Regions from separate parts of the Corynebacterium sp. ED61 genome, predicted to be linked through region 1. Evidence: predicted binding sites of a transcription regulator. Region 1 holds the regulator's gene; each other region holds the start of a gene.

The links. The regulator LexA, encoded in region 1, represses DNA repair genes until DNA is damaged. The targets are predictions, from matches to a motif close to CGAACANNTGTTCG.
Region 2: recA (recombinase RecA) is a predicted target of LexA. The motif match lies at 3,283-3,296, and genes of this name have one in related genera.
Region 3: IM764_RS00575 (SAV_6107 family HEPN domain-containing protein) is a predicted target of LexA. The motif match lies at 1,960-1,973, and genes of this name have one in related genera.

What each region holds. Positions count from the first base shown of each region.
Region 1 covers NZ_JADGIT010000011.1:120-8,051, reverse strand. The annotation lists gene IM764_RS09885 (neutral/alkaline non-lysosomal ceramidase N-terminal domain-containing protein) at 1-452, opposite strand, end outside; gene hrpA (ATP-dependent RNA helicase HrpA) at 571-4,662, shown strand; gene nrdR (transcriptional regulator NrdR) at 4,714-5,169, opposite strand; gene lexA (transcriptional repressor LexA) at 5,943-6,710, shown strand; gene IM764_RS09865 (DeoR/GlpR family DNA-binding transcription regulator) at 6,758-7,573, shown strand; partial or broken gene IM764_RS09860 (solute carrier family 23 protein) at 7,604-7,932, opposite strand, start outside.
Region 2 covers NZ_JADGIT010000008.1:11,546-19,477, forward strand. The annotation lists gene IM764_RS08750 (amino acid ABC transporter permease) at 1-14, shown strand, start outside; gene IM764_RS08755 (amino acid ABC transporter permease) at 14-952, shown strand; gene IM764_RS08760 (hypothetical protein) at 967-1,413, shown strand; gene recX (recombination regulator RecX) at 1,439-2,041, opposite strand; gene recA (recombinase RecA) at 2,025-3,155, opposite strand; gene IM764_RS08775 (DUF3046 domain-containing protein) at 3,362-3,568, opposite strand; gene IM764_RS08780 (biotin transporter BioY) at 3,668-4,303, shown strand; gene IM764_RS08785 (energy-coupling factor ABC transporter ATP-binding protein) at 4,290-4,976, shown strand; gene IM764_RS08790 (energy-coupling factor transporter transmembrane protein EcfT) at 4,960-5,592, shown strand; gene IM764_RS08795 (PspA/IM30 family protein) at 5,649-6,500, opposite strand; gene IM764_RS08800 (helix-turn-helix domain-containing protein) at 6,605-7,009, opposite strand; gene IM764_RS08805 (CinA family protein) at 7,053-7,616, opposite strand; gene pgsA (CDP-diacylglycerol--glycerol-3-phosphate 3-phosphatidyltransferase) at 7,631-7,932, opposite strand, start outside.
Region 3 covers NZ_JADGIT010000001.1:128,904-136,835, forward strand. The annotation lists gene IM764_RS00570 (DUF3040 domain-containing protein) at 651-1,052, opposite strand; gene IM764_RS00575 (SAV_6107 family HEPN domain-containing protein) at 1,405-1,815, opposite strand; gene IM764_RS00580 (N-acetyltransferase) at 2,035-2,622, shown strand; gene metF (methylenetetrahydrofolate reductase [NAD(P)H]) at 2,668-3,636, opposite strand; gene IM764_RS00590 (polyprenyl synthetase family protein) at 3,714-4,871, shown strand; gene crtI (phytoene desaturase family protein) at 4,876-6,579, shown strand; gene IM764_RS00600 (alpha-(1->6)-mannopyranosyltransferase A) at 6,576-7,932, shown strand, end outside.

The DNA.
Region 1 (7,932 bases):
TTGTGCTGGCCGTACAAGTCGCCGAACTTTGCCTTTAACCGCCGCAACACTTCTAGGTGAATGGACTGAAACATCAGGCCCACATCCGCTGTGCAGTGCACCACTCGCTGCCCGCTATCGGGGTCCACGAAGATGAACGAACGTGCATATTGACGACGCTGTAGCCCAATGGACGATTGCTCCAGCACGGCATACCCATTCATTCCCGCGCCCCACGGCTCTCCAGTCATGTCTGCCATGCCACGGCCAACTTCGAGGGATCCTCCAGATTGCGCCCCGGCGGCTCTTTGGGAGATGGAAGACCACAGCACGCTGCCGCTGATTGCGGCCATCCCAGCGAAAAAGATGCGGCGGGAAAACGGGGAATTGAACACGCTTCCCGCTACCTCGGTGGCTTGAGCCAGAGTGGCTTCGGTGTGCGTGCGGGACTGCCCCATGGTGTCTTTAACCATCAGCGTCGTTCACTTTCTTCGAATTAGATATTCATTAGCTAGGCAATACTAAACAAACGAGAGTCGAGCGTGGGGCGGAAATGAAGAAGCCCGCAGGCCACTTGTTAGAATCTTTTTGGTGAGTACCCCCAATAGCGACAAACCACGACATGACGGACACCCCCGCGGCACGTCCGGTCCCCAACGTCGTAAACGTCGGAGAGGTCGCTCGTCCCGCCCCTCACGCCCCGTGCGCACCATTGGTCCCATTAGCTTTCCGGATCAACTGCCGGTCAGCGAGCGGCGTGAAGAGATCATGAAGACGATCTCTGAAAACCAGGTGGTCATCATCGCGGGCGAAACTGGATCCGGCAAGACCACCCAGATTCCGAAAATGTGCCTCGAGCTCGGTCGTGGACGTTCCCAGCTCATAGGTCATACTCAACCTCGCCGTATCGCCGCCCGCAGCGTCGCGGAGCGTATCGATGAAGAACTCACCTCCTCCAGTTCAGAGAACGCAAAGCTGGTGGGCTACAAGATCCGCTTCGATGACAACATCAGTTCGTCCACCGCCATCAAGCTCATGACGGACGGTGTGCTTCTCAATGAGATTCAACGCGACCGGCTCTTGCGTGATTACGACACACTCATCATCGATGAAGCCCACGAACGCAGCCTCAACATCGACTTCCTCTTGGGCTACCTCAAGCAGTTGCTACCCAAGCGCCCGGATCTCAAACTGATCATCACCTCCGCGACCATCAACCCCCAGGCATTCGCAGAGCACTTCTGCGATGCTGCAGGAAAGCCCGCGCCGATCATCGAAGTGTCCGGTCGCACTTACCCGGTGGAAGTTCGCTACCGGCCGCTGGTTCGCGAGCATCTCAACGACAAGACTGGCGAGATTACGGAAACGGAAGTCGATCCTCTCGACGGTCTCGTGGAAGCCTGCCGCGAACTCGTGCGGACTGGCCCCGGCGATATCCTCTGCTTCTTCTCTGGAGAACGAGAGATCCGCGATGCCGCAGACGCCTTACACGCCGCCTTCCCCCACAACCGGGGCGAGCAGATCGACATACTCCCGCTATTCGGCAGACTCTCCAACGCCGAGCAACATCGAGTCTTCTCCCCTGGTGGTAAGCGACGCATCGTGCTAGCTACCAACATTGCGGAGACCTCGCTGACCGTGCCCGGCATTCATTACGTGGTGGATACCGGCCTGGCACGCATCTCCCGCTACTCCCACCGCACAAAAGTCCAGCGCCTCCCAGTCGAAGAGATCAGCCAAGCTAGTGCAACGCAGCGATCCGGCCGCTGTGGCCGAACCGCAGACGGCATCGCCATCCGCCTGTACTCGGAAGAAAACTTCCACGCTCGCCCGGAGTTCACCGACCCGGAAATTCTTCGCACGCACCTGGCCAGCGTCATTCTTTCCATGATCGCACTGGGTCTCGGGGATATCGACGAGTTTCCCTTCCTCCAAGCTCCCGATAAGAAGTCCGTCCGCGATGGTGTGGCGCTGTTGCACGAGCTGGGCGCGCTGAAGGTGGCGTCGGGAAAAAAGCACCAGGCCGGCGGGCAACAACAACTAACCCAAACTGGCCGCGATATGGCTCGCATTCCCACCGATCCTCGGTTGGCACGCATGCTCGAGGCAGCCCACCACAACAACGTTCTGGAACAAGTCGCGGTGATTGTGGCCTCCTTGAGCATTCAGGATGTGCGGGAACGTCCGCTCGAACACCAAGGCAAGGCGGACCAGCTGCACGCCCGCTTCGGTGCGGACTCGGACTTCATCAGCGTGCTCAAGCTCTGGAACTACCTGCAGCACAATCGTCGGGAACTCAGCGGCAACCAGTTCCGCAAGCTCTGCCAGAGCGAATTCATCCACTACATGCGCTCTCGCGAATGGATGGATTTGGTGCGCCAGCTGCTGACAGTCATCCAGGAACTCTCGTGGAGCATCCCCAACATTGCCCACGTGCGCGACATGGACTTCGACGAAGAAAACATCCATGAAGACGCGGTGCACAAATCAGTACTCACCGGCCTGCTGACTAATATTGGCATGCGGGAAGGCAACTCCAAGCAGTTCACTGGCACGCGCAATACGCACTTCGTCATCCACCCCAGTTCCCAGCTGTCCAAAAAACCACCGCAGTGGGTCATGGCTGCCGAACTGGTGGAAACCTCCCAGGTTTTCGCGCGCACGGCCGGTCCAATTGATCCTGCGTGGGTGGAAACCATCGCGCCACACATGACCAAGACTGTGCATTCCGAACCACATTGGTCTAGCTCTCGCGGCGCAGCGATGGTCCACGAAAAGGTCTTGATGCTCGGATTGCCGCTGGTTGCGGACCGAACCGTCAACCTGGGACGAATCGACAAACCACTGGCGCGCGAACTGTTCATCAGAAATGCCCTGGTGGAAGGCGATTGGACCACGCGCCACAAGTTCTTCCATCACAACCAGGAGTTGTTGAACGAGGCCAGCTTGTTGGAAGACAAGGCCCGCAGGCGGGACATTATTGTCGACGACGACACTCTGTTCCGGTTCTACGATTCCCGGATCCCTGCCTCTGTCACCTCAGCTCGGCATTTCGACGCGTGGTGGAAGAAGGCCCGTCATACCGACGCCGGTTTGCTGGACTTTTCCGCCGATGCGCTAATCGAATCCGCTGAGGGGGCGACAGCCGCCCACGAGTTCCCTGACGTGTGGCAGCAGGGCAGCTTAGAGTTCGAACTCAGCTATGTCTTCCAGCCGGGAGACCCGCGTGACGGAATCACCATGCGCGTGCCACTTCCCTTGTTGGCTACGGTCGATTCCCAAGCCACGCAGTGGCTGGTCAGCGGGCTGCGCAAGGAACTGTGTGTATCGCTGATTAAGAGCTTGCCCAAGCCACTACGCAGGAGCGTGGTGCCCGCTACGGACTTCGCGGAACACGCACTGCAACGTATGACGCCTTTCGACGGAGCCATCGATGCAGCGCTGGCTGATGCGCTTCGGTCACTTGGTGGCAGTGGAATCTCCGCATCGGACTTTGATTGGTCCAAGGTGCCATCCCACCTGCGGATGAACGTGGCTGCCATTGATCGACGAGGCCATGTGGTGGATCAGGACCGCGACGTCGCTGCGCTCCAACAGCGACTCACCTCTCAGGTCACCAACGCTATTGCGCAAGCCGCAGCCCGCAGCCTGGGTTCTGGATCTGATGCGCCCGATCCCGCCGACGCAGCTTCTCATGGTCGCCACGGAAGGCCGAAAAGTGGCGATAAGACTAAGTCCGGGAATGGTCGAGATAAGAATTCTGCGCAGGGTAAACCTGGCGGACGCAACGCTTCAGGACGCGGCGGTGCTGCCACTGGCGGTGTGCTGGCCCGCGCCGCCAACTGGGATGCAGAAAACATAGGGACGGTTCCAGAGACGGTAGAAACCATCGTCGATGGGCAGACTGTGGTGGCCTACCCCGCGATCGTCTCCGTGGACAAGGGCGTGGTGTTACGAGCGTTCCCCACGCCGCAAGCGGCTGCTGCACAGCAGTTCAAGACGGTTTTGACCATGATGACGAAGACGGTAGCCGTCTCGCGCGCACAGATGCTCAAAGGCCTGCCGCTGCGACAGCGCGTTGCGTTGGAGAATTTCCCGTATGTGGGCTTTGACTCACTGTTGGAAGATCTTGTCACCGTGACGTGCAAGAGTATTTTGCAGGAGCACGGACCAGTTATTCGAGATCCAGACCGGTGCGCAGAAGTCATTAACATTGCTCGGAAGCAGGGTGCCACTGGGGTCCGAAAGGCTGTGGTGGAAGTTGCACCTGCAGTTTTGGCGGTTGCGGACATGGCCGAGGAACTAAGGGAGTGGAGTGGCGAGCCCATAGAGGCAATGCGTCAGCAACTGGATTTCTATGTGGGATCTCATGCCGTGGCGCGCCATGGGGTTGCTCAACTTAGGCATGTTCCGCGGTACGTGGCTGCCATGCAGGCCAGGTTGGACCTGATGGAGACTGATCCGGACAAGGAAGAAGTGCTGGACGGGCAAGTCTTAGACGCGGAAAGATACCTGGCTAAGACCCTGGATAGATTGCCTGAGGCGCGAGCGGCTTCTCCGCAGATCAAGGAGATCCACTGGATGATTGAAGAGCTCAGGGTCAGCTTGTTTGCGCAAAACTTGGGTACCGCACGCTCGGTATCTGTCCAGAGGATTAAGAAGGCACTCGACAAGATTCGCTAGGGGTTGTGCTTCAAGGCCTCGGAAGATTCAGTGCTGAGCTCTGCATCTTAGCTAGCTACGGGCGCGGTGAGCGCGGAGTGATTCGATCTCCTGCTCAAAATCCTCTGCGCTATCGAAGGACTTGTACACAGAGGCGAAGCGGAGATAGGCCACTGCATCCAGGTTCCTTAGAGGTTCCAGAATCGCGAGGCCAATTTGGTTGGCCTGCACTTGTGAACCGTGAACAGCGCGAACGTTCTGCTCTACTTCGTGGGCCAGTCTCTTAAGTGCATCATCTGACACATCACGACCCTGGCATGCCCGGCGAACGCCTTTGATCATTTTCTCGCGGCTAAATTCTTCAGTCACCCCGCTGCGCTTAGTAACCAGCAAAACGGAGCGTTCCACGGTGGTAAAACGGGTTTCACATTCGAGACATTCTCGACGACGGCGAATCGCGACACCGCTTTCCACGGTTCGGGAATCAACTACACGCGACTGTTGGGAACTACAAGAAGGGCACAGCACGCCACTCATGCTAGTCCCGATGCAGCGTTTAAAGGAATAGCGGGCTCAAACCCATAGTCAGAACCATGGTCCCCACCGAAAGGGACATACCACCTGGAGAGGTAACGAACTTCTCTACATTCTGCGTCCATCGTTCCAAGAACCTAGATGATGCGTTATCGAACGCTGCAGAAGAATCTTCCACCAGACGCTCGCTCCTACGAACACGCGCTCGTGAAGGAACGATCGCCCTTCCCTGCCCATGGGTGTTCGAACGCTGCGTGGATTCAGGAACTTTCGGAACAAGAAGGTCCGTGAAAGATTCCCGAGGTGGACTGATGGTAGAACCGCTCTGTGCGGGGATCGACGACACGATACGCTCTGCACGTGCAGTACGAACAGAACGGGAATCCGGGCGAGTCAGCGCAGTAGTCATATTGGCCTTCTTTCTTCTCAAACAATCGTCATGAGGACAAACCTCGGTGATTTCATGCATTTGCCACTTCGGCTAGCTCACGCATGTAATTCTCACGACCAGTGCGGCCATCGACTACCTGCGAGCCATCCGAACAGGCACGAAGATCATTAAACTCACCGGCTAGACAACCAGAGTGGATTTAATCGAACACTGAACGCCTTTGGTACGAACGTTCGATTTCATGCCTTAATGGAAAAATAGCACGCCCGTTCTAAACTGTCCATTCATTTTCCAAGCTTTTTCGAACAGATGAACCAGACTAAGTGACGTTGATGAGGTAGGGTGAGAACCACGTCGAAATCTTCAAGGAGCACACATGAGTCCACTTTCTTCCGCCGGAGATGAGCAGCCCGTCGCACCCGAGGCCCGCCGCAAGCCAGGCCGACCCCGTAAGTCCGCAGCAGATAAGGCGGCAAGCGCCAAGGGAAAGGGTCGCGATTCTCTCAGTGAGCGCCAGCGGCGCATTCTAGAAGTCATCACTGATTCCAAGGTGCTGCGTGGCTACCCCCCAAGCATCCGCGAAATTGCAGAGGCCGTTGGTCTGCAGTCCACTTCGTCGGTGTCCTATCACTTGACCCAGCTCGAGGAGAAGGGGCTGCTTCGCCGAGAAGACAAGAAGCCGCGTGCAGTTGATATTCGCGGATATGAATCATCCCCAGGACGGTCTAAGCCAAGCGAAAACGCCACTGAAGCCAGTGATGCGCGCCCTGAAGCCTCGTATGTTCCCGTCGTCGGTCAGATCGCCGCTGGTTCTCCGATATTGGCTGAGGAAAACGTAGAAGCGGTCTTCCCCCTCCCAAATGAACTCGTGGGCAGTGGAGAACTTTTCCTCCTGCAGGTTGTCGGTGAATCCATGCGAGATGCCGGCATCTTCAATGGAGACTGGGTCGTCGTCAAGTCCCAAAAGGTCGCAGAACTGGGCGATTTTGTGGCCGCGATGATTGATGGAGACGCCACCGTTAAGGAATGGCACAAGAACGAAGACGGATTGTGGCTGCTCCCCCACAACGATCTGTTCGAACCAATTCCTGCTGAAGAGGCGGAGATCTTGGGCAAGGTCGTCGCCGTCCTCCGTAAGATCTAGACGAGGTAATCGATTAGCCCTAGGAGAAAGGTCGTCCGCCCATGCCGTTGCGGTCCACTGAACGTCGCCGGCAAATATTGTCGTTGACCGCCGTTAAGGGTCGCGTCACGGTAATTGAGCTCGCGGAGAAGTTTGGCGTCACGGCAGAAACAATTCGGCGCGACCTGGCCACACTCGATGCACAAGGCGGAATTCGCCGAGTACACGGTGGCGCGGTCCCGTCACAGAACTACCGCACGGAATTCACCCCATTCGAATCGCGCGCCCAATCTGCGCTCGACGCTAAACGGCGTATTGCTCGCAGAGCTCTCGAGCTACTTCCGCCTCCTGGCCGCACCTTGTTTCTCGACGGAGGAACCACTACCGCTCTCATGGCAGAAGCTCTCGCCACCTCGGGACTAGAGAGCATCCCCCACGCCCCTACCAGCGGTTATGTTCCTCCCTACAAGCTGATCACGAATTCACTACCCATCGCCAAAACTCTGGCAGATTCCGAATACTTCGATATCCAGCTTCTCGGCGGCAAAGTACGCCCACAGGCGCAAGCGGTCGTAGGCAATATCGCCACCCAAACCATCGCAGTTCTCAGAGCTGATGTGGCATTTGTAGGCACCAACGCTCTTACCCTAAATCACGGGCTCTCCACCCCTGATGAAGAAGAGGGCGCTGTGAAACGCGCCATGGTCACACACGCCGAGCACGTCATAGCCCTCGTAGATGCCACAAAGTTCGGGCTGGATTACTTAGTCAGCTTCGCTGCTATTGAAGACATCAGCACCGTTGTCACTGACCTACAACCACACGAGTCCTACGTCGCCGCACTAGAGAATGCTGGAGTTTCTGTAGCCTTCGCTAAAAAGTAGCCACCCGGTATTCAGCAGTCGCCACCACGACTATTCCGCGCGTGCCGTATTGACGTATCGGCCTTCCCCCACGTGATCGTAAAGCCAACGCATCACTGGATAGCCCACAATGATGCCAACCGAACCCCACGCAATGCCCTCCAGCTGAACGCTGCCTACCGTCAACGTTAGATTTCCAATGCCGGCGATGATGGCGACGGATGCCGCTGTGAGATTGACTGGATCCGTGAGACGAACGTTGTTGTCCTGCCAAATGCGCACTCCCAGCAGCCCAATCATTCCGTACAAGACGATCGTTGCCCCACCCAATACACCGACTGGAATCGTCAAGATGGCAGCCCCGAACTTCGGGATAAAAG
Region 2 (7,932 bases), on a different contig from region 1:
CGGTGAAGCGCTAATGTCTACTCGCGCTACTGTTTTATATGACGCGCCCGGTCCCAAGGGCATTCGTTTCAACCGTATTCTCACCGCAGCCACAGTGGTGGTCATCGCTGCTGTGCTTCTGTGGGCAGGCCGGATTCTTTACGCCAACGGTCAGTTCGAGGCCGGTAGGTGGACGCCGTTCCTCGAAGGCAATATGTGGACCACCTACATCCTGCCTGGCCTGTGGGGAACGGTGAAGGCGGCTGTGGTCTCCATCCTGCTTGCGCTGCTTATCGGTGCGGTATTGGGCATCGGTCGCCTGTCCGAAAACGCTCTGATCCGTGGCGTGTGCGGCGTGATCGTGGAATTCTTCCGCTCTATCCCCGTGCTTTTGCTGATGATCTTCGCCTACCAGGTCTTTGCCATTTACGGCATGGTTCCCACGAAGCATCTGGCTTTTGCCGCAGTAGTGTTTGGCCTGACCATGTACAACGGGTCGGTGATCGCGGAGATTCTGCGTTCGGGAATCCTGTCCCTACCTTCTGGTCAGGAAGAAGCTGCTAAGGCATTGGGACTCTCCCGGACTCAGACGATGATGCGCATTTTGCTGCCGCAGGCTGTGGCTGCGATGCTGCCTGCTTTGATCTCGCAGATGGTCATCGCACTGAAGGATTCTGCGTTGGGTTACCTCATTGGCTACGTGGAGATCGTCCGTTCGGGCTTGCAGTCCGCGTCCTGGTTCCGCAACTACTTCACCGCGATGATTGTGGTGGCTGTGATCATGATCCTGCTGAACTACACCTTGAGTCGCTTGGCTGAGCGTATGGAGCGTCAGCTGCGTGCTGGTCGTGCGCGCAAGAACATTGTGGCTAAGGTTCCGGCACAAAAGGGTCAGGGCATCGAGACCAAGGATCAGGCTAATGTGGATTGGCATGACCGGTCTCACCGAGACCTCCGAAGTACGTACGAATAGGAGCGCTGACCGCATTGGCTAGTTTCAAGGAACAACTCACGGGTGCACACAAGGACGCTGTGGTAGCTGACTTGGTGTCCCTGACCGAACGCACTGTAGATGCGCAGTCCGGAATTTCCGGAAAGCTTGTCCAAGGCGCGTACAAGGCTGGCAAGAAGGTGGACAGTGGGTTGCCGGAAAAGGCCATGCGCGGGCTTCTTCCCGAATTAGCTTCCGACCTGGAGCCTTTTTGGGACGAGTACGCCGGCGGCGATCGTTCTGGTTCTTTCGGAGAATTTCTCGACGCCCGCAAGGAGCAGGTCAGCTCCATTCTTCTGGAGACTGCTGACCGCCAGGCGGGGAAGGTGAACAATCCCACGATCAATAAGGTCTACTCGCCCATTCGCGGCAAGGTAGCCAAGATCGTGGAGAAGACCGTTCCCGAAATTGGCGACACGCTGGCCAAGCACGTAGAGGGCTAGCTAACTCGCGCAGTTGGCAAGATGGCTAGTCGCCTTGGATCTCTGCGATCCGCTGATCTAATGCCTGCCGTGCGGCGGCGATGCACGCTCCTTCGGGAAACCCCCGACGGGCGGGCACGCCGACTATGCGCCGCAGGCATTTTTCATACTCAGCTCGATCCGCCGGGGGATTTTTAATGCTCCCGGCTTTTTTCGTCACTAGCTGATCAATGATGTCCCGCTGGTCATCCCACGTGATGTCTTGGAGTGCATCCTCAATGAGCGAGGCTTGCACTCCTTTGCGCTGCAGTTCGCGGCGCAGCACTGCGGGAGACTTCTTTTGGTTGAGATGCCGCTGGCGCACCCACTCTGCGGCAAACCGGGAATCGTCAATCATCCCGTTTTCTATACAGCGCTGCACCACTTGATCGACTAGCTCTGAGTCAAACTCCGCATCGAGCAGCCGTCCGCGCAGCTCTTCAGCGGAGCGGTCTCGGTGGTTGAGTAAGCGGACCGCCTTGGCTTTCACAGGAGCCAGTGCCTTTTCCGTCTCTGAATCAATCAGCGGCGGTGCCTCGCCTGCCTCCCACTGCTGCAAGGCCTCTTTTAAGGCCTCGATCTTTTGCTGCTGGCTATTCCTCGTCATCATCGTCGAAGTTTGGAGACAGGTTGATTGGCTGATCGTCTGGATCCAGCGCATCCGCGCCCTCGAGAGGACTTACATCATCCTTTTGGTTCGCGTACGGACCTACCTTGAGAACCTGCATGATGCGATCCTCCAGAGTCTCCGCGAGATCCGGGTTCTGCTTGAGGAACTCACGGGCCTTCTCCTTGCCCTGTCCCAGCTGGTCGCCTTCATAGGTAAACCACGCGCCGGACTTCTTGATGATTCCCGCATCCACGCCGAGGTCGATGATGGAGCCCTCACGGGAGATGCCCTCACCGTAGAGGATGTCGAACTCAGCGATCTTAAACGGTGGAGACACCTTATTCTTGACCACCTTGATACGCGTGCGGTTACCCACCACATCCGTGCCGTCCTTCAGAGCCTGAATACGGCGAATATCGCAACGCACAGAAGCATAGAACTTCAATGCCTTACCACCGGTAGTGGTCTCCGGAGAACCGAACATCACGCCGATCTTTTCACGCAACTGGTTAATGAAGATGGCTGTAGTACCTGTTTGGTGCAGCGCGCCGGTCATCTTGCGCAGCGCCTGGCTCATCAGACGTGCTTGTAGACCAACGTGGGAATCACCCATGTCGCCGTCGATTTCTGCCTTAGGAGTCAGTGCTGCCACGGAGTCGATGACCACCACGTCGATGGCACCAGAGCGCACCAGCATGTCTGCAATCTCCAATGCCTGCTCACCCGTGTCCGGCTGAGAGACCAACAGTGCGTCCGTATCTACGCCCAAAGCCTTGGCATATTCCGGATCCAGGGCGTGCTCGGCGTCGATAAACGCAGCAATGCCACCGCCACGCTGGGCCTGTGCGATCGCATGGAGTGCCACGGTCGTCTTACCCGAAGACTCCGGACCATAAATCTCCACTACGCGCCCACGGGGAAATCCGCCGATGCCCAGTGCCACGTTAATGGCGATATTGCCCGAAGGAATCGCGCTAATGGGCGGGCGCTTGTCATCGCCCAAACGCATGATGGCGCCCTTGCCGAAGTCCTTTTCGATCTGAGCCATTGCCAGATCAAGTGCCTTGGATCGGTCTCCGGTAGGTGCGCCGGTGCTCTTCTTCTTCGGTGGCATGCTTGTCAGCTCCTTGTTGGTTTCTTTAGCGTTACCCTGTTCACTCATGCTCACGTTAGACCACGGGAGCACCGCGAAGGTTCTTAGAAAGTTCTACGCTATATCCGAGACATCAGCCTACACTATAGGAACGAGTGTTCGATATATATTTCTTCGGCGCGTCTGGTCATAGCGGAAGCCACTGATTGCTTGCGTCGAAAAAGAAGTCAAAGATCCTCCCCCAACCGCCTTTCCGCAGGCACATCGAAATCGCGACACAAGGCCAGCCAAATGTCGCGTAGCTCGACTCCCTGTTCGATAAGGGTCGAGGAACTCTCCCCAAAGCCCTCCAAGACGTGCATATCGGCGATCCAAGAACCAAAGGATCCGCCAAACTCACCTTCTACCAGCCGATCAAATTCTGCACGTCGCATAGTCCCCGACCTTACAAACCTTCGGACGTACCGCGCCATTCCGCACCCAATGTGCCCACAATTGAACGGTGTTTAAGGCCAGGGTTTAAGATGATCCGCATGCACGAAACCTCAGCTGCCACACAGCCAACTAACCAGACCGCATCCCCACGCACGCACACGGCCACCGACATTGCCTACATCGCCACCTTCGCCGCGCTCATCATCGTTCTCGGCGCGATAGCAATCCCCGTGGGCTCTGCGGGCGTGCCCATCGTTTTGCAGAACATGGGAATCTTGCTGGCATCGATGCTTCTGGGCATGTGGCGTGGCGGGCTGACCACCGCACTGTTTCTCGGCGTGGGACTCTTGGGCGTGCCAAATCTTTCCGGTTGGACACCCACCATCAGTGCACTAGCCGGACCCACCGTGGGCTACATCGTAGGCTACCTAATCTCTGCCTTTGTGGTGGGTGCCATCGCTCAGCTGGCTCCCATGCAAGCTCGCACCGGCGCCGGCGCAACGCGCTTTGCCCTCTTCGTTCTAGCCGGCCTGGCCGGTGTGTTGGTGCAGTACGCCTGCGGCACCATCGGCCTCATGTTTCGTCTCAATCTCGATCTTCCTGCCGCCATGGCCACCAACCTGCCGTTCGTTCCAGGCGATCTCCTGAAGATCGTCGCGGCCGCTGGCATCGTCACAGCTGTGGTCAAGGCTGTGCCCCACTTGCTTCCAGTGAGCCGCAGTGTCCGTCGTTGAGTTCACCGGAGCTTCCGTCGCCGCTCCGGATTCCACGATTCTACATCCCACCGACCTACGCATTACTGAACACCGCGTGGGGATCATCGGTGCCAACGGCTCGGGAAAGTCCACGCTGGCGCGCCTCATCAACGGCCTGACGCTGGCGTCTGCAGGCCGAGTCACGGTCGATGGTGTAGATCTCGCTCACCGTGCCCGTGAGGTGCGTAAGCGGGTCGGGTTCATTTTTTCCGACGCCGACAGTCAGATAGTCATGCCTACCGTCGCCGAAGACATCGCGTTTTCCCTACGGAAGCAGAAACTCTCCCGCCAACAAAAGGCGCAGAGAGTCCAGGAGGCCCTGGCCTCAGTGGGATTGGACGGGCACGAGGATCAGTCCCCTCACCTGCTCTCCGGAGGTGAAAAGCAACTGCTGGCGCTCGCCGCCATCACCGTCTTAAACCCTGCGCTCATTGTGGCCGATGAGCCCACCACGTTGCTGGATCTGGGGAATCGAATGCGTGTGCAGCGCATGTTCACAGAACTGCCCCAGCAGATGATCATCTTGACGCACGATCTAGATTTGGTACGTGATGCTGACCGCGTGATCTGCCTTGCTTCTGGCCGCGTGGTGGACGATAGCCTGCAGAGCAGTCCTGGTGAGGTGATCGATCGGTATGTTTCTCAGTTCTAAGCGCGGCCCACGTCTGACCCGGAGCACGTATATCCCGGCGGACAGTCCGATTCATCATCTACCCGCTGGCGCTAAGGCTCTGGCGGTGATCTTGGTTCTCCTGCTCACGGCTCTATTTGTGACCTCGATCCCGGTTGCCGGGTTGGTCTTGGTTCTAACGCTTGTCTTGTACGCCGTCGCACGGATCCCCTGGCGCGCTGCCTTGTTGAACCTCAGAACTCCCCTTCCGGTGCTGCTTATTCTTTGCGGATTGCTGTGGTGGAGGGTGGGTTTTGCGGTGGCGGCCCATCGTTTTCTGGTGCTTTACGCAGCGGTAGCACTGGCGATACTTCTGACGCTGACCACGCGGGTTTCGGACATGTTGGACTCCTTAGAACGCGCACTGCGTCCATTAGAGAGATTTGGCTTTCCGGTAGACAGCGTGACACTGGCGCTGTCTCTGACCATGCGGTTGATCCCACTCCAGTGGGATCTGGTGAATGAAGTCCTCGACGCGCGTAAGGCCCGCGGGGTGTCTGGATCTCCACTGGCTTTCGGTGTGCCAGTGATTGTCCGTTCGCTCCTGCGGGCCAAAGCAGTCGGTGATGCATTGATCAGCCGAGGTGTGGGCGACTAAGTCTGCACTTTCCGCGAAATTCTCAACCGCAGCCCGGCCGGAACGCGTGAAAAGTTCTAGGACTCTCCTCGCAGCTGGCGCATGCGCTCTGCCACGGCATCGTTAGCCAGGTTGCCTGCGGCAGGTTGTCCACCGGAGATGGCCTGCTGATTCTGTCCGCCCTGCACCTGGTTCTGGCCAGCGTTTGCTCCGCCGCCCATCTCTGCCCGAATCTGCTCCAAGCGGGAGTGTCCGGCCAGCTTGACGCTTGCCTGCTCCACTTCCATCATCCGGCCCTGTACGGAGTTCTGCGCCAGTTCCGCCTGACCCAACGCGTTAGCGTACCGAGACTCGATCTTCTCCCGAACCTGGTCCAGGGAAGGACCGCCGTTATTGGTCAGAGAGTCCATGGACTGCAGGGTGTCCGCCACGCGCTCCTGCATCTTTGCCTGCTCCAACTGGCTCAGCAGCTTGGTGCGCTCGGTGGTCTTCTGCTGCAGCTGCATCGCGTTGCGCTCTACGGCCTGGCGAGCCTGTGCGGCGGTCTGCAGAGCTTGGTCATGCATAACCTTCAAGTCTTCAACGGACTGCTCGGCGGTGACCAGTTGTGCGGCGAAAGCCTCGGCGGCATTTTCATACTCCGAAGCCTTCTGGTTATCGCCGTTGGCGCGAGCATCGTCAGCCAGCTGCAGTGCGTTCTTGGTACGAGCCTGCAGGCTTTCGATATCCTGCAGTTGGCGGTCGAGCTTCATCTCCAGCTGGCGCTGGTTACCGATCACGGCTGCTGCTTGCTGTGACAGTGCACGGTGCTGGCGCTGTGCTTCCTGAATGGCCTGCTCAATCTGGATCTTGGGATCCGCGTTCTCTTCGATCTTGCTATCGAACAAAGCCATAAGGTACTTCCATCCCTTAGTGAATGGATTAGCCATTGCGAGAACTCCTTAAACAGGGTGCATCCGGACAAGCCGCCGCACACTCTAGTGATTGTTGTAGATCGGGCTTGATTCTACCAGTGACAAGCCACGCACACGGGCTAGTTCCGTGCAGCTTCAGGCACGGCAGGCTGGCTGTTCATCGAGGCGGCCAGCTGTGCGGCAGCGGCATCCAGCGCCATCATGTCCGCGGCTTCCAGGATCACGGAGGCCACGGATACTCCCATCGCGTGGCAGACGCTCGCGAGCAGCTCCGAGGACACTTCCTTGCGCCCGCGCTCTAGCTCGGACAGGTAGCCGGGGCTGATGTTTGCCATCTTGGCCAGCTCCCGCAGAGTAAATCCACTCTGCGAACGGAACTCCTTCATCGTGGCACCCAATGCCTCGCGCAGCAGTGGTTCGTTGTCCGGAACGTGCAGCGCTGACGGCACGTTGGCGTGCTCGTTCCGCGATTCGGCGCCTACGGCTACCGAATTGTCTTCCCTCACCATCGTTTGTTGTGTCATCACACATCCCAACGGATAATCGCGCGGTTTTGTTCCCGCAATCCTAACCTTTCAGACCCTCGAGCAACCCCGAGAGCGCAAAATTGACCGCTAGCTGCCGAATCATCGCCCGCTGGTGCGAAATCTCCGCCTCCGTTGGATCCCCTGTGGTTGAGCTAGCGTGCTCAAGGAACGGTGGTCGGGGCATTCTTTGTGCCGACGCCAAGCCCCTGACCGACCACCCAACGTAAACCTCCCCCACGGGATGACCATCCTGGGGATCCGGGCCTGCCACTCCCGTTAGTCCAATGCCTACATCCGCTGTGCAGCGCTGCGCTGCGCCACTCGCCAATAGTTCAGCTACGTCGGGATCAATGGGTCCCTGTTGACTAAGAAGTTCCGCATTCACGTCCGCCAAAGAATGCTTGAGGTCCGTGGCATAAACCACGAGCCCGCCGCGCAAGACGTTCGAGGCTCCAGGCACGCTGGCCAACGATGCAGCACACAGGCCTGCCGTTAGCGATTCAGCAGTGGCAAGAGTCAAACCTTCTTGCCTGCATCGTTCGATCACCGCACGGGACAGCCGAGATGTCTCGTCAACCAGCTCATTCAAAGACGTAGAGACCATCAGGCAACCAGCACTTAAGCCTGTTGTTTGCGACTGTCTAAGAGATACTGCACACCGGAGACAACGGTAACGATCACCGCGGCCGCCATTACGCCATGAGCAACCCATTCCATGGGGCCTTCCACGGGAAGGATATAGAGAGTCACTGCCAGCGTCTGCAGTACAGTTTTCAGCTTTCCTCCCTTGGAGGCTGGAACCACTTGTCCCTGGCGAGCCAAAACCATTCGCCAGGCAGTAATTCCCAGTTCGCGGACCACGATGACCACCGTGACCCACCACCACAGATCGGCCAAGATATTCAGGCTGACCAGAGCGG
Region 3 (7,932 bases), on a different contig from region 1:
AATGTGGGGCAAAGTGGGGGCAAAATGGGGCCTAATGGCAGATTTTCGGCAATCTCCGGCCAGAAGTGAGCCGCGGGATCGGGCAAAAGTGTTAGGGGCGGCGTTAGTGGTCGGCCCAGGCAGTGCAAGCGGAAGTGTTAGGGGCGGCACTGGTGCCAGGCCACGCCAGAGCAAGCGGCGGCGCAAGTGGTCGGCCCAAGCAGCGCGAGCGGCGGCACTAATGGCAAGCTCCGCGCCCGAGCGACTCCCCCCGCTTCCACGACTCCCCGACTTCCCTGACTTCTGCCAAGCGTCATACTTCTGTACCAATCCTCAAATGGCGCACCGTGTTTCCCCAGGTAAATGTGGCGCAAGTGACGTCTCTAAATGAGTTTTGGTACGGAAGTATGAACGGCTCTTGCCCGCCGCGCAAAAGCGCCCGAATTGGACTGATTTCCGGGTTGAAGGACGAAGACAATTGGTAGTGCTGAGAGAAAGTGCTACAAGGAGAAGCGGACAAGCGTCAGGAAGGCAGGCGCGAAGATAAAAGAGGCACAGTAGACACGAAAAATCGCCCCACCGTTTCCAGTGGAGCGATCAGGATAGTCGTGACAGCCAATCAAGGTGCCTGAAGAAGGTGCCTCACTCCCAAGGAGCCTCGCGGATGCCGCTTATCGCTCGAAGCGCTTGCGGAAGCTATCTTCCATGCGGTCGCCGATACCGCCGTTTTTCGCCGCCTTCGACTTAGCAGCAGAGACCTTCGCTGAACCAGCACCCTTACCCTTAGCTGCATTCGAGCGAGTTCCAGTGCCATGGAACGCCATCATGCCTCCAGCGAACATGATGAAGAAGCCGAGGATACTCAGAGCCACGAACCATAGGGAAAACTGTGCGAGGCTCACTCCGCCAACCAACATGCATAGGCCGACCAGCATGATCGCCACGGATTGAATATTGAAGGAGAAAGTTCCCTTGCTTTCCCTCGAAGCCCGGTGCGCCAAACGCGGATCGTCCGCGATGAGTGCGCGTTCGATCTCTTCGAGCATCCGTTGCTCTTGCTCAGATAGAGCCACGTCCAACCTCCACTGTCGCTGCGATGAAACCCCTGGTGGGTGCTCATCGTTCTTGCTGTTTTGGTGCCTTCACCGGCTAGGTGATCAGTGCCCCTCACAACTTCAAAAGGTGGTTCAAGAAGTGAAAGGTAACTACTGAATATCCGATCCGCGCACTAGAAGACGCAAACTCAACCCAGCGGATATGAAGGCTCTGTTAGGTACAACGTCCAGCATACGTATTTAGTTCCCATCGCCAGAGAAAATCCGAAATCGCGCTCAGCTTCCTCCGCTCAGCTTCATCAAACAATCACCTGAATCCGAACCACCATGGCAATCGAGCCGTACCGCTCCCACCGAGATCCAACCAAGCCTAAGCAACCACTGCAGCGCCTTCGATCTCTGCCCGAGCCTCATCTACCAGCACACACGCCTGGTCGTAGAGCTTCTGCACCACCAAGGGATTGACGTTTTTCTCAAGCCCCATGTCCGCCCGGCTCGCAAGACGAGCGTGTACTTCAAAACGCTGGCAGCGCTGTTCCATCGCAGGATCCAACATCTTTAACTTGTCCCACGCACTCCCCTGCGGCCGCCGCTTTCGGCCTGCCATCTTGTGCTCGATCAGCGCCCCCGCTGCACGCAAAGCGGCACGGTAAGAAAGCGATAGAGCCTCATCCAAACGTTCCGCCTGCCTTGATGCAGCAAGCTGTCGCTCCGCATCATCCAGGAAGGACACAGCGCTCTTATGTACCGTGTGCGCCCGTAATTTTCGTATCGTACTCATTGCGCCTTCGCCTTCCTTAATCTTTGGCTAACTGGGTCTTGCAGCGCTGGATCTTGCAACGCTCCGAAGCAGCACTTCGCTTATCCAACTAGCCATCAAGGTATTCAGCAGCGAGACAACAACCGCCTCCACCAACTCATTAATAGAACACCTGTTCGAACTAGTGCCAAGTTGAGGAATCTCAACCGCACTTTTGCACCACATGGCAGGATGTACGTCATGTCTTTGGTATCTATCGTCGCTGTCACCCCAGCGCAGTTCCGCCGTCGTATTGACGAGCTGATAGATATACACCTCTCGGCTATGGACTACCCGGCGTCGTACAAAGACCAACGACGTACACTCTGGCTGTCCAACATCCACCACCCTGATTTCCGCTGCCACCTCGCCCTCGTCCACCCAGACGATGCTCGCCCGGACCCCAGCGACCCACAGCAACCGTGCGCGGGAGTGTGCTTTAGCTTCCGCGGCAGCTCAGATACTTGGTGGAATCAGCAGGTCACACGCGGTCTCCACGAAGCAGGGCACTCGCGGCGCCAGATAGAATCCGTGCTCAAGGATTACGCCGAGCTATCGGAAATCCACGTGAATCCCCGCGTGCAACAGCTCGGCATCGGGCGCGGGCTACTGACTGTCCATATGAAGTCGATCTCTCAGCAGCACGTCATGCTTTCCACGCCCGAAGTGCCAGGAGAAGCCAACGGTGCGTGGCGTCTGTATCGCAGCCTAGGGTTCCAAGACGTGCTGCGGAACTTCTACTTCCCTGCCGATGCGCGCCCCTTCGCGATCCTCAGCAAAGCGCTGTAAAGCCAAGCGCCCCCACAAAGATCAAAACCCCAAAGAACCACAAACCTAGCGGACCATATCGTGCCCGTACCCCGGCCCCCACGCCGGTGCCATGCCCAAGTTGTGCAGCACTTCCTGCGTGGCGCGCACGTTATTCATGGTCATGAAGTGCAGGTCAGGCGCACCTTCCGCGATCAACCGCTCCGCCATCTCGGAGGACACTTCGATACCCACCTCGCGAATGGCGGCCTTGTTGCCCTCTTCATCACCATTCGCTGCATCCAACAGGCGCCGCTCCAGTGACTTTGGCAGAGACGCGCCCGCCAGCTCCATCTGCTTGCGCACCGCACGCAGGGACGTAATGGGCATCAGTCCGGGGATGATCGGCTTGGAACCGTGCTCCGAATCCGCCGCCACCAAGCGATCGCGCAGCCGCAGGTAGTGGTCCACGTCAAAGAACATCTGCGTAATGGAGTACTCCGCACCAGCGCGCAGCTTCGCCAGCGTGTATTGCGTGTCCATCTCCAAGTCAGCTGCACGGAAGTGGCCTTCGGGGAAGCTCGCGATGCCGATATCGAAGTTCTCACACTCGGGCATCTCTCGAACCATTTCGATGAGCTCGTTGGTGTACAGCAGCCCGCCTTCGGTCTGCACCCATTCTGCGTTCGGGTCCCCCGGCGGGTCGCCGCGCAGTGCCAGCAGGTTGGTCAGCCCCAGGTCAGCGAAAGTCCTGATCAGGGAGCGGATTTCCTCAGCGGTGTGCTCCACCAGCGTCATGTGCACCAGCGTGGTCAGCGGCTTTGTCGCCAGCTGCTCGGCCACGCGAAGGGTGCGTCCGCGGGTAGATCCGCCGGCACCGTAGGTCACGGAGACGAAGCTCACGCCAAGGTCGTGGAAGGCCTCCGCTGCGCTCCACAGTCGCTGTTCTGCAGCATCGTCCCGCGGAGGCATAAATTCCACGCTGAAAGGTACTCGACCGGGCGTGGTGAATTTGAGGGAGTCAGAGACTGCTACCTGCCTGCGGATGTGTGCCATGCCCAATGATGATAATGCCAGCGCACATTGCTCTGTGCAGCGAGGGCGGAAATGGCGGCACTGTAGGATAAGGACTCATGAGTTCTGCTGAGTTTGATCGGGGTACAGCCACCTGGGGTATGTCTTCTTCCTTGGCTGATGTGCCCGCGGCCGTCAATCAACGCGTCTCGGAGTACTTTGCTGCCAGCACCAGCGAGTTTTCCGCGATCGGCCCCGAATTCGCAGACGCCATCGAGGCCTTGCGTGCGTTCACCGTGCAGGGCGGCAAGCGAGTGCGCCCGATGTTCGCGTGGGCTGGCGTGCGTGCTGGTTTGGAGAGCGGTCGCGGGAGCATCGAGGTTCCTTTTCCCGACGCCAACCCCGATCCCTCCGTACTTCTCACCGCAATTTCTGCGATTGAGTTCATCCAGGCGTGCGCGCTAATTCACGATGACATCATTGACCAGTCCGATACCCGGCGTGGCAATCCCACTACGCATCGCAGGTTTGAGTCTCAGCACCGTTCCTCCAATTGGGCGGGAAGCAGCGAGCACTACGGCGTGAGCCAGTCCATTCTCACTGGTGACTTGGCTTTGGCGTGGGCTGATGACATGTTGCTGGCGTCTGGTTTGAGCCCGCAGTCTCTTGCTGCGGTTCGTCCGGCGTGGCGGGCGATGCGCACGGAGGTCATCGCCGGGCAGATTTTGGATGTGGCCATGGAGGCCAATGGCAGCGAGAGTGTGGATGATTCGCTGAAGGTCATCGAGTACAAGACTGCCAGCTATACCGTGTCGCGCCCGCTGCACATTGGAGCAGCGATGGTGGGCGCGGACCCAGAGCTAATGAACACGTTGCGAAGCATCGGTCAGGACATCGGCGAGGCGTTCCAGCTCCGCGATGATCAGCTGGGTGTGTTTGGGGATCCTTCTGTGACGGGCAAGCCCAGTGGTGATGACCTACGCACGGGCAAGCGGACCGCGCTGATCAACCTCGCGCTGCAGGCGGAAAATCGTGGCGAGGGCGCGGGGGTTGGCGTCGAAAAACTACGAGATGGACTGGGCACGGCCAGCACGGAAGAAGAAGTCGATGCGTTGCGCGAGGTCATCGAGGCAACCGGGGCGGCCGAAACTGTGGAGCGCTGGATCACGCAGCGCAGTCAGCGGGCCATCGAGACCATTACGTCTGCGCAGCTCGGTGCACAAATTACAGATGAGCTGGTGGAGATGACTGTGGCGCTGAGCGATAGGAAGTTCTAGGACAATGCGCAAGACCTACGAGAGCAGGGCGGGCAGCAGGCGCCACCTGAAGCTTCCCCGTCCGCTGGTTCCCATGACGCGCGCGACCACGCGTCGGCGGTTGGCGGCAGATGTTCAGCACGTGGTGGTTGTGGGCGCGGGATTGTCCGGGCTGTCTGCGGCGGCACGTTTGCGCGCTTCCGGGTTGAAAGTCACGGTTCTGGAGGCCGAAGAAACCGTAGGCGGACGTTGCAAGACCGAGCGCTTGACCAGCGCACATGGCGCGTTCGAGGCCGATACCGGGGCCACGGTTCTGACCATGCCGCAGCTGGTGGAGGCCGCGGTGCAGTCGCTGGGTCAGCAGATGCCGGACTCGTGGAAGCTCACCAAGCTCAGCCCCGCGTATACCGCGCAGTTCGCCTCGGAGCGCAGCATCCGGCTGTATTCGGACCCGGCACGCATGAGCCAGGAGATCGCGGAGTTCGCCGCCGCCAAGTTTCCGGAGGATGCCTCCCGCCAGGCAGAGCGTCTGGTCAGTGGCTACGAGGACTATCGTGCTTGGTCGCAGGACATGTTCAGCGCCGCATTCGATAATTTCCTGGCCGCGGACTTCGATTCGGTCCTGGATTTGGTGGCCACTCCGTCTTCGGCATCGGATCTGGGGCGGCTGGTTGGTTTGGGTGCGTTTGGTTCATTGGCACGCGCCACGCGAGGTTTTGTGCCCGACGCCGAGCTCGCCCGCTTATTTACTTTTCAAGCCCTCTATGCAGGTCAAGCACCCGCGAAGGCACGGGCTGTCTATTCGGTGATCAGCCACATGGACACGGGAATGGGCGTGTTCTACCCGCAGCACTCGATCGGTGAGGCCGCGGAGGCCATGGCCGGGGCGTTGGTGGCCGCAGGTGCGGATGTGCGCACGGGTACTCCCGTGGCCGGATTCAATTTCGCTGCCTCCGGCACCTCCGTGAGCTCGGTACGGCTGGCCTCCGGAGAGGTCGTCGAAGCCGATGCAGTGATCTGCACCACTGACCTCGCGGTGACGGACCGCCTCATGAACCGCCCGCGCACTCCACAGCGGCGGCCGGTTCCCCTGCGTTGGGCACCGTCGGCCGTGGTTATCCACGGCACGGTGCCCACCGCGGTCAGCGATACTTTTGCTTCGCAGAGCCATCACACGTTGAGCTTCGGCGAAGCCTGGGATGAGACGTTTACGCAGATCACCGGCGCTCGTGGGCGCGGTTCACTGATGACCGACCCTTCCCTGTTGATCACCCGCCCGGCGAAGTCCGCCCCGAGCCGCATCATTCAGGGTGCGGAGGATTCCGTCTACGCTGGCGAGACTTTCGAGCCGATCAGCATCCTCGCCCCGGTGCCCAATCTCGCCTCCGCTCCAGTGCAATGGGAAAACATTCAGGACCGGTACGTGGAGGAGATTCTTCGCGAACTGGAGGAACGAGGTTTTTCCGGACTACGTGCGTCCCTATCCATCGCGCGGGTAGATACCCCGCAATCGTGGGCGAACACCTACGGCTACGGCGAAGGTACACCGTTTGCTTTGGCTCATACTTTTGCTCAGACCGGCCCGTTCCGGCCACGCAACGTCAGCGGCTACGGAGTAGATAACGTGATCCTCGCGGGAAGCGGCACCACGCCGGGAGTAGGCGTGCCCACGGTCTTGTTATCTGGCGCTCTTGCCGCCCGCAGAATCACCGGAGGTGGCGTTCGATGAATCCTTTGACCCTAAAGTTGCGCCGCATCACCTGGCAGCAGGCTCTGATCATCGGCCTAGTCGGCTCGATCATTCTCGCGCTAAGTTCCCATGCGGCTGGTGCTGTTCGCGCCCGCGGTGGTGTGCTGCACGTGCTGAATCTGACTTCGCTGACCTTCGGGCACTTCACCGGCATCTTGGTGGTAATCATGTGGATCGGCGTGGTTCTGCTGCTGTTGAGCTGGATCGTGGCCGGCGGTCATATTTTGCGCCACGGCCGGTCCTTGGATGCCCGGATGGTCTCCGCGTGGATCGCGCCATTGTTTTTCGCCGGCCCCATGATGTCTCGGGATCTGTACTCCTACCTCATGCAGGGCACGTTGGCTCGCGATGACATCAACCCCTACCAGCACGGCGCCGCGGCCAACCCCGGCCCGATTTTGTTTGAGGTCAGCGCGGACTGGCGCAATACCACCACACCTTATGGCCCATTGCACTTGTGGATCGGCGAGATCATCACCAGCGTGACCGGCGATAACATCACCGTCGGAACCATCGCCTACAAGGTCTTGTCCTTGGCTTCTGTGGCGGTGATGGGCTGGGCCACGATTCAGCTGGCGCACATCCTCGGAGTGCGCCCCTCTGTCGCGCTGTGGTTGGGTGTGGCTAATCCCCTGGTCATCATCCACCTGGTGGGCGGTATGCACAATGAAAACACCATGATGGCCTTGGTGATGGCAGGCCTGGTGTTTAGCTTCCGTCTCAAGCCGATCCCCGGCCTGTTGGTGGGCACGCTGCTGATTGCCCTGGGCACGTCTTTGAAGGCCACGGCATTTCTGGCCTTCCCGTTCCTCGTGTGGATTTTTGTCGCCCGCTGGGCCGGGCGCGGCCCGGAGGGACTGTTCAAGGAAACGTGGAAACGCTTAGTAACGCTGGTTGTCAGTGGAATCGCCGCGCTGGGTCTGACCGGGCTGGTCATGCAGGCGGTGACCATGCTCTCCGGTCAGACGTGGGGCTGGGTCGAGGAAATGTCCGGCAACACCAAGGTGATCAACCCTCTGGCCTTGCCCTCGATGTTGGCATCCACCTTGGAACCAGCGCTAACGCGCCTAGTCAACGATGATCTCACCTTCAACGTGCTGGTGAACTTCTTCCGCCCTTATAGCACCGCGCTGATGGCCATCGGGCTGATCGTGGCATGGTGGGTCTTCCGCCGCGACGAGCTCCAAGCACTCAAGGGTGCGTGCGTGGCCTACCTGGTCACCTGTGTCTTCAACACCGTGACCCTGCCGTGGTACTACGCCGCGGTGCTCGCTCTGCTGGCCGTGTGGGTCACGGATCGCCGGATCATTTTCCTCGCTGCGTGGTTCTCCG